Regions from separate parts of the Priestia sp. JSM ZJ58 genome, predicted to be linked through region 2. Evidence: riboswitches for the same ligand, from Rfam matches in the RefSeq annotation. Region 2 holds a riboswitch; the other holds the start of a gene.
The links. Region 2 has a riboswitch for glycine ahead of gcvT (glycine cleavage system aminomethyltransferase GcvT). Riboswitches for the same ligand answer to the same signal wherever they lie in the genome.
Positions count from the first base shown of each region.

Region 1: another riboswitch for glycine. It lies ahead of ACH6EI_RS23380 (amino acid permease); the one in region 2 lies ahead of gcvT (glycine cleavage system aminomethyltransferase GcvT).

Region 1 covers NZ_JBISEM010000003.1:24,286-28,486, reverse strand. Annotated here, with positions in the region: gene rlmD (23S rRNA (uracil(1939)-C(5))-methyltransferase RlmD) at 1-149, shown strand, start outside; partial or broken gene ACH6EI_RS23385 (FAD-binding oxidoreductase) at 432-1,781, shown strand; glycine riboswitch at 1,981-2,061, shown strand; gene ACH6EI_RS23380 (amino acid permease) at 2,221-3,564, shown strand; gene ACH6EI_RS23375 (PAS domain-containing sensor histidine kinase) at 3,794-4,201, shown strand, end outside.
Region 2 covers NZ_JBISEM010000001.1:406,361-410,561, forward strand. Annotated here, with positions in the region: gene ACH6EI_RS02095 (DEAD/DEAH box helicase) at 1-1,149, opposite strand, end outside; glycine riboswitch at 1,330-1,422, shown strand; gene gcvT (glycine cleavage system aminomethyltransferase GcvT) at 1,635-2,735, shown strand; gene gcvPA (aminomethyl-transferring glycine dehydrogenase subunit GcvPA) at 2,756-4,102, shown strand; gene gcvPB (aminomethyl-transferring glycine dehydrogenase subunit GcvPB) at 4,095-4,201, shown strand, end outside.

The DNA of each region.
Region 1 (4,201 bases), on a different contig from region 2:
TGGTTTACGTTTCTTGTAATCCATCCACATTAGCGAAAGATGTGCAGCAGCTGTCGAAGGCTTATAACGTTGATTACATTCAGCCTGTTGATATGTTCCCTCATACGGCGCACGTGGAGAATGTGGTGAGTTTGACGTTAAAGAAATAAATAGATGAAGAGTAAAGGGCAGATTTGGTTCTGCTCTTTTTTTATTTGAAGTGGACTCTTGTTGGAAGAAAAAATATTCTAATATATCTAATTTGAATTATTGGAAAGTTATGTTTTAGAAAGCATCGGAGCACCGAAAAGAAGTTTTATTAGTACTTATATTTCATTTTTTATAGAGATGATAAACGCCAATCTAGTCTTGAAAACCCAAACCCTCAACCACCCCAAGAATACTATAGTAATAAAACTACTAAAAAGTATATACAGAGGGGCAGAGGTCAAATGGACTCAATGTTTTTGAAAGGGCTTACAGGTAAAGTGGTAACGCCGAAAGACCCCATTTATGAGGAAGCTCGTCAGGAATGGAATCGCGCTATTGATAAATTTCCGCTTGTGATTGTGTACTGTGAAAAAAAGCAGGATGTTGTAAATGCGATCCACTGGGCACGTAAGCATCGTGTAGAGATTCGGATTTGATCTGGCGGTCATCATTATGAAGGGTATTCTACAGGTGACTGTGTTTTAGTCATTGATATTAGTCGGTTAAACGCGTTGAAGTTGGATAGGAAACGGAACATCTTAAAGGTGGAAGCGGGAGCAAAGAATACGGAAGTGTATGATTTCATCGGTTCGAACGGATATGTGTTTCCAGGAGGAACGTGTCCGACTGTTGGTGTATCAGGCTTTACGCTCGGAGGCGGCTGGGGGCTTTCGAGCAGACTTTACGGATTAGGGTGTGACAGCTTGATGGAGCTAGAATTGGTCAATTATGAAGGAAAGCTCATTAAGGCAAACCAATCGTGTAACGCTGATCTTTTTTGGGCATGCCGAGGTGCCGGTGGCGGTAATTTTGGCGTTGTAGTAAGCATGACGTTTCAGCTTCCAAAGCCAGCGAACCGCTCTGTGACGCTCGTTCGGTTCTTTTATGTAGGTACTACAAAGGAAAAACAGGCACAAGTGATGAATATATGGCAAAACTGGCTGCCTGAACTGGACAAACGTATGACGCTAGTTGCCAGTTTTTATAATGCAGAAGGAGAAGGATTGGGCATATTTGCGAACGGCTTCTTTTACGGATCTCCAGAAAGAGCTCGAAAGATCTTGCAGCCTTTTGCAGAGGTGGAGGGGTTCCGAGTCGAGCTAGAGTCATTATCTTTTCTTGAAGCGGTACAAAAGATAGAAGCAACCTATCCTCCGTCTGAAAAATTTAAGTCAACGGGAAGATTTGTGCAAAGAAGTTATTCAGTTGGCGAGCTTGAAAATCTTGCAGATCTCATACAGCGTCCAGCGGAAGGGTCCGTTTACGCCGCGATTTCTTTTTATGCACTAGGAGGAGAAATTCGCAGTGTTGGTAAAAGAGAAACAGCCTTCTTTTACAGAAACTCCAGATATATTCTGGGCTTTCAATCCGTGTGGACAGACGATGCGTTTGCAAGCGCAAACAGAGAATGGCTTCGCAAGCGATTTGAATATATTAAAAGTATTACGGTAGGTTCCTATGTGAATTTCCCTATCAGCAACCTTAGAAACTATGAGCGTGAGTATTTTGGAGACAACGCAGAGCGGTTAGAAAGAGTAAATAAAAAGTACGATCCATTTAACGTATTTAGGTTTCCGCAGGGACTCAGGTAGCATGTAGAAAAGGATACTAAGTTGACGATTGAACCTGTTTCATTACCTTCTTTCGAAGAAGGTAAATAAATGAAAGTCATCTTTCTTGTTGACAAAGCATCCAACTGGTATTAGAATAAACAACTATTCGACAGTCATTATCTTGATCGAAAAATTTAATACGTAGAAAGCTATGATTGCTATGGATCACACTATAGCAGGAGCAGCTTCTGGAGAGATCGCGATAGTTTCGCGACGCCGAAGGGTTCACAATCTCAGGCAAAAGGACAGAAGAGTACCGGATATTTATTTGGTATGTTACTAATTGGTAGCATGTACCATAATATTTGTTATTCTTATGACCATGAGATTGGAGCGCATCCAATCTCTTTTTTTATTGGACTTTATTTTGTAGTTCGCACGATCGTATCAAAGGTTTTATTGTTAGGAGGAGTTAGAGTTGGAACAACGAGAATTAAAGAGGGATTTATCCAATCGTCATGTTCAGCTAATCGCGATTGGAGGAACCATTGGGACGGGATTATTTTTAGGTTCTGGTAAAGCCATACAGCTTGCAGGTCCCTCTATCATCTTTGCTTATTTAATTGTGGGTATTGCGCTTTTCTTTGTGATGAGAGCGCTAGGAGAACTACTGCTGTCTAAAGCAGGTTATCAATCGTTAACAGATATTGCTGAAGAGTATCTTGGACCATGGGCTTCATTTGTCACAGGGTGGACGTACTGGTTTTGCTGGATCATGACAGCTATGGCTGATGTGATTGCCGTTGGCGTATATGTGAAATATTGGTTCAATATTCCTCAGTGGATTCCTGCACTTATTTGTGTAATCATTTTATTAGGACTTAACTTATTAACCGTAAAATTATTTGGAGAATTAGAGTTTTGGTTTGCTTTAATAAAGGTTATTACGATTCTTGCGTTAATTGTTATTGGCGTTATTTTACTGGTAATCGGATTTAAAACAGATGCAGGATCCGTTACGGTTCAAAATCTTTGGAATCATGGAGGACTGTTTCCAAACGGTGTTTCAGGTTTCTTACTTTCATTCCAAATGGTTATTTTCGCATACGTCGGGGTTGAATTGGTTGGGGTATCGGCAGCAGAAACATCAAATCCCCAAAAAAATATTCCATCGGCCATTAATAAAATTCCGCTGCGAATCTTATTTTTCTATGTTGGAGCGCTTATCGTCCTTTTATTTATTAACCCGTGGATGGAATTGAATGCAGCAGAAAGCCCATTTGTTAAAACCTTTAGTTTAGTCGGAATTCCGCTTGCTGCTGGAATTATTAATTTTGTTGTATTAACTTCAGCCGCTTCTGCTTGTAATAGCGGAATGTTTTCAACGAGCCGTATCTTATATAACTTAAGTAAAAATGACCAAGGGCCATCTACGTTTGCAAAACTGAACAAAAACCACGTACCAAGCAACGGATTGTTTGTATCTACGCTGGTTATCTCGGCGGGAGCTTTGTTAAGCAAACTGATACCAGATCAAGCTTTTGGCATCGTAACAACCATCAGCGCTATTTGTTTCATTTGGGTGTGGAGTATCATTTTGATTTGCCATCTAAGATATAAAAAAACACGTCCGCAGCTGCATGCAGCATCAACATTCAAAGCACCGTTAACACCATTTATAAACTATGTTGTGCTAGCGTTGTTTGCAGTGATTCTTATTATTATGCTGTTTTCTGATGCGACGCGCCCAGCCTTATTGTTGACACCCGTTTGGTTTATTCTCTTATTTGGTTTTTACGGGGCTAGAAGGAAGAAGAAATAGTAAATGGGTGACCTCATCATTTCGTGATGGGGTCTTTTTATTGGAAGATAAATAATTGATTTCTACTGTATGAAGAAAATGCAGTGAAAAAGCTCATAGTTTTCTGATAGTAATGTAGAACCAAATGCTTTTCTTCTATGTCTAAAGGTGGAATTCTATCATTTACATGGAAAAGTTTTCATTTTGCAGTACAATGGAGGTAGACTTCATTGAATTAAGGTGAACAAACATGAAATGGTTTAAATCTCATACGTTTTGGAAAATCTTCACGATTAATGTGCTTCTTATTTGTACCGTACTGACGCTAATGTTTATAGTTTCAAGAGTGATGCTGCCTAATATTTCTCAAGATCAATATCGACAGGTAACTGATAAAACCGTCAAGAGAATGAAAGAGCAAATTAACATCGTTATTAAAGATATTTGGAGCTTGGGCGACGAGGTACAGCAAGATCCTATTTTTTTATCAGATGATGAACAAGAGATAGACAAAGAACTGCAGAAAATAGTTAATATTTCACCGTATATCGATAGCGGAACCATTTTTAATACAAAAGGGTATGTGGAGCATTATTACCCAGATGATTTAAAGAGTATGAAGCACGTGAACTTAAGTAAAAGAAAATATTTTCAAGAA
Region 2 (4,201 bases):
TGCTCTGTACTCAGTGAAAATAATAACTTTGTCATCAATTTTTTGAACGAGCTCCAGAACTTTTTCTGCTTTTGCATTTTGCGGTACTTGTTGAAGTAGTTGCATTAACGGAGTAATCATATGTTCCGTTAATGCGCTGTTTTGATCTTCCTGACGTTCCAGCATGTTTTTTAATGTCATATACACCGCTTCACGGCTGCTGCAGGCCTCTCGCTGCAGGGTTAAAATTGAAAAAGCGCTTGAAGGGTGCAGTCCGTTTCCTTTAAAAGACGTAATCGCATCGTATAGCTCGCGTTCTTTCGGTGAAAATTCAACAGGAATGGTTTGAACAATTCGCTTCGTCCATTCGATACCCGTATCATGGCGGCGATTTCGAATCATAACTTTGTTAACAAGCTCTTTTAAGTGCTCATCGTTTTGCAAAGAGCGTTTTTTAGCAGAAAATAATTCTTCGAAATAGTCTTTATTGCCGAGATGGCCAGGCTTTAAAAGAGAGACTAAGTTGAAAATTTCTTCAATTCGATTTTGAATCGGTGTTGCGGTTAGCAACAGACAAAATTTCTTTTTCAGGCTTTGAACAAATTCATAGTTTTTTGTTTTGTTGTTTTTAAGTTTATGAGCTTCATCAATGATGATGAGGTCGTAGTCTTGTTCTAGCACAATTTCTCGATGAGGGGAACGTTTTGCTGTATCAATTGAAGATACAACGATGTCACACTGATCCCACACATATGATTTTCTTTGAGGGACCGCGGGAATATAAAATTTTTGATTCAATTCCATAGCCCACTGTGAAACAAGCGAAGCTGGAACTAAAATGAGAACTTTTTTAACAAGCCCGCGAATCATATATTCCTTCAAAATTAACCCTGCTTCAATCGTTTTCCCTAGTCCTACTTCATCTGCTAAAATGGCTTTCCCATTCATTGTTTCGACTACTTGTTTGGCTACTTCGAGCTGATGAGGAAGCGGCGTTAAATCGGCTAGATGTTTTGGGCTTTGTAGCCCTTCAAATTCTGAGATAAGCGTTTGGTCTTCTATTTCATAGGCAAGTTTATACAAATCCCATGCAGACCAAGGGCCGTCTTGCTCCAATTTAGTTGAGAAGGCTGCTTCCCATGTTTCATCGATGTTTAATTTCACTTTCATGATAAAAATGCTCCTTTGTAAAAAATTTTTATTGAACAAATGATAAGAATCAGGTAGGATAAAAATATATTTAGAAAATTTGAAAAAGAAAATAGATTAGCACTTTACAAATGATTGTGTGAATAAAGATAGATACATCTTTCAGTAGTATGCCCAACTTTACCAACTTTATAGAAGCGAATGACGACACGGGGAGAGACTACTTGAATGTAGCGCCGAAGGAGCAAGCAATAAAATTGTGAATCTCTCAGGCAAAAAGACTCTTGTTTGACGCAGCTCTGGAGAGTGTCTATGCGTTTATAGACCACCCACGAGGCAAACCTATTCGTTTATAGGTAAACTTTCAGGTGAAAAGGACAGAGACTTCCTACTAAATACAGTAGGGGGTTTTCTGTCCTTTTTTGTTTGGATACATAGTGATCCCCACACTATTTGAAAACTCCCCGTTATGAAAAGTTTCACGTGAAAAAGAGGAGGACATAAATATGACAACAGAATTACACAAAACGCCGCTTTATGATACCTATCAAAGATATGGTGCCAAAACAATTGATTTTGGAGGATGGGCTCTTCCCGTTCAATTTTCTTCTATTAAAGAAGAGCATGAAGCTGTACGTACAAAGGCAGGTCTTTTTGATGTCTCTCATATGGGAGAAATTCTTGTGACAGGAGCTGATAGCTTAGCTTTTCTTCAGCATACGATGACAAATGACGTTTCTACCCTTGTAGATGGAAAAGCGCAGTATACGGCTATGTGTTATGAAGACGGAGGCACGGTAGATGATTTGCTGATTTACAAAAAAGCAGATCAAGAGTATTTGCTGGTCGTAAACGCTGCTAATATTCAAAAAGACTATGAGTGGCTTGTGTCTCACAAGCAAGGAGATGTAACGCTCGTTAATCAATCTGATGAAACTGCGCAGCTAGCATTACAAGGTCCTTTAGCAGAAAAAGTTTTACAAACGTTAACGAATGAAAATTTAGCTTCATTAAAGCCATTTACATTTGCTGATGATGTAGAAGTAGCGAATGTAAATGCTCTTGTTTCACGTACTGGATATACCGGAGAAGATGGTTTTGAAATTTATTGTTCTTCAGCTGACGCCTCTCACTTGTGGACGGCTATTTTAGAAGCAGGAAGTGAGGACGGTGTGTTGCCTTGCGGACTAGGAGCTCGCGATACGCTGCGTTTTGAAGCTACTTTGGCTTTATATGGCCAAGAGCTTTCAAAAGATATTACGCCCATTGAAGCTCGAATTGGATTTGCAGTAAAAACGAACAAAGACAGCTTTATTGGAAAAGAAGTGTTAAAAGAACAGCGTGAAAGCGGGGCACCTCGTAAGCTGGTAGGAATTGAAATGATTGATAAAGGTATACCAAGACACGGTTACGAAGTATTTGCAGATGAAGAACAAATTGGATTTGTGACAACAGGTACACAGTCACCGACATTAAAGAAAAACATCGGTTTAGCGCTATTATCAGCAGAGTATACAGAGCTTGGTCAAGAAGTGGAAGTGCAGGTTCGGAAAAAACGCTTAAAAGCAAAAGTGGTTTCAACACCTTTTTATAAACGTTCAAAGTAAGCTTTGGGGAGGAATTTAACATGTTACATCGCTATTTACCAATGACAGAACAAGATCAGCAGCAAATGTTAGCAGCAATTGGTGTTTCATCCGTTGATGATTTATTTTCAGATATTCCGCAGCGCGTTCGTTTTCAAGGAGAATACAATATTAAAAAAGCGGCTTCAGAGCCTCAGCTGTTAAAAGAATTAAATAATATGGCTGCAAAAAATGCTCATTTGAAAGAATATTCTTCTTTTTTAGGAGCGGGAGTTTATGATCATTACATGCCGGTTATTGTTGACCATGTTATTTCTCGTTCGGAATTTTATACTGCCTATACTCCGTATCAGCCAGAAATTTCTCAAGGAGAACTTCAGGCCATCTTTGAATTTCAAACAATGATTTGTGAGTTAACGGGGATGGACGTGGCCAATTCTTCTATGTATGACGGAGGAACTGCTTTAGCAGAAGCCGCTATGCTCAGTGCGGGTCAAACGAAAAAGAAAAAAGTACTTGTCTCTGCGGCCGTTCACCCTGAGTCAAAAGATGTGTTAAAAACGTATGCGAAGGGTCAATATATTGAAGTGGTAGAAATCCCTGCAGCAGACGGCGTAACAGATATGATTGCATTAGAAAAAGAGATGGGAAGTGACGTGGCAGCTGTTATTGTCCAGTATCCAAATTTCTACGGACAAATCGAGCCGTTAAAAGAAATTGAAGAAATTACTCATCAAGAAAAATGTATGTTTGTGGTTTCAAGCAATCCTTTATCATTAGGTTTACTTACGCCTCCTGGAGAATTTGGAGCTGATATTGTCATTGGAGATGCACAGCCATTTGGTATTCCAAGTCAATTTGGAGGCCCGCACTGCGGATACTTTGCAACTACGTCTAAGCTTATGCGAAAAATTCCTGGACGATTAGTAGGGCAAACGGTCGATGAAAACGGTAAGCGAGGGTTTGTTTTAACCCTTCAAGCGCGTGAGCAGCATATACGCCGTGATAAAGCGACGTCTAACATTTGTTCAAATCAAGCGTTAAATGCTTTAGCAGCATCAGTTGCCATGACAGCTTTAGGCAAGCAAGGTGTAAAAGAAATGGCGCTGCAAAACTTATCAAAAACGCATTATGCATATGAAGCGTTAAAGGCAAAAGGGGTAAATGTAGCATTTGAAGGACCGTTTTTTAACGAACTAGTCGTGAAGCTTCCTGTTTCGGTAACAGAAGCAAACAATCATTTATTAGCATCAAAAATAATTGGCGGTTATGATCTTAGCCGTGATAACCAAGCGCTTGAAAATCACATGCTGCTTGCTTTTACAGAACTCCGTACAAAAGAGGAAATTGACCAACTTGTAAATGAATTGGGGGATCTTCATGCTTAATCAAAATCAATCACTTATTTTTGAAAGCAGTAAAGAAGGGCGAATCGGCTATTCATTGCCGGAGTTAGATGTTCCGCAAGTAAATGCTGAAGAGCTGCT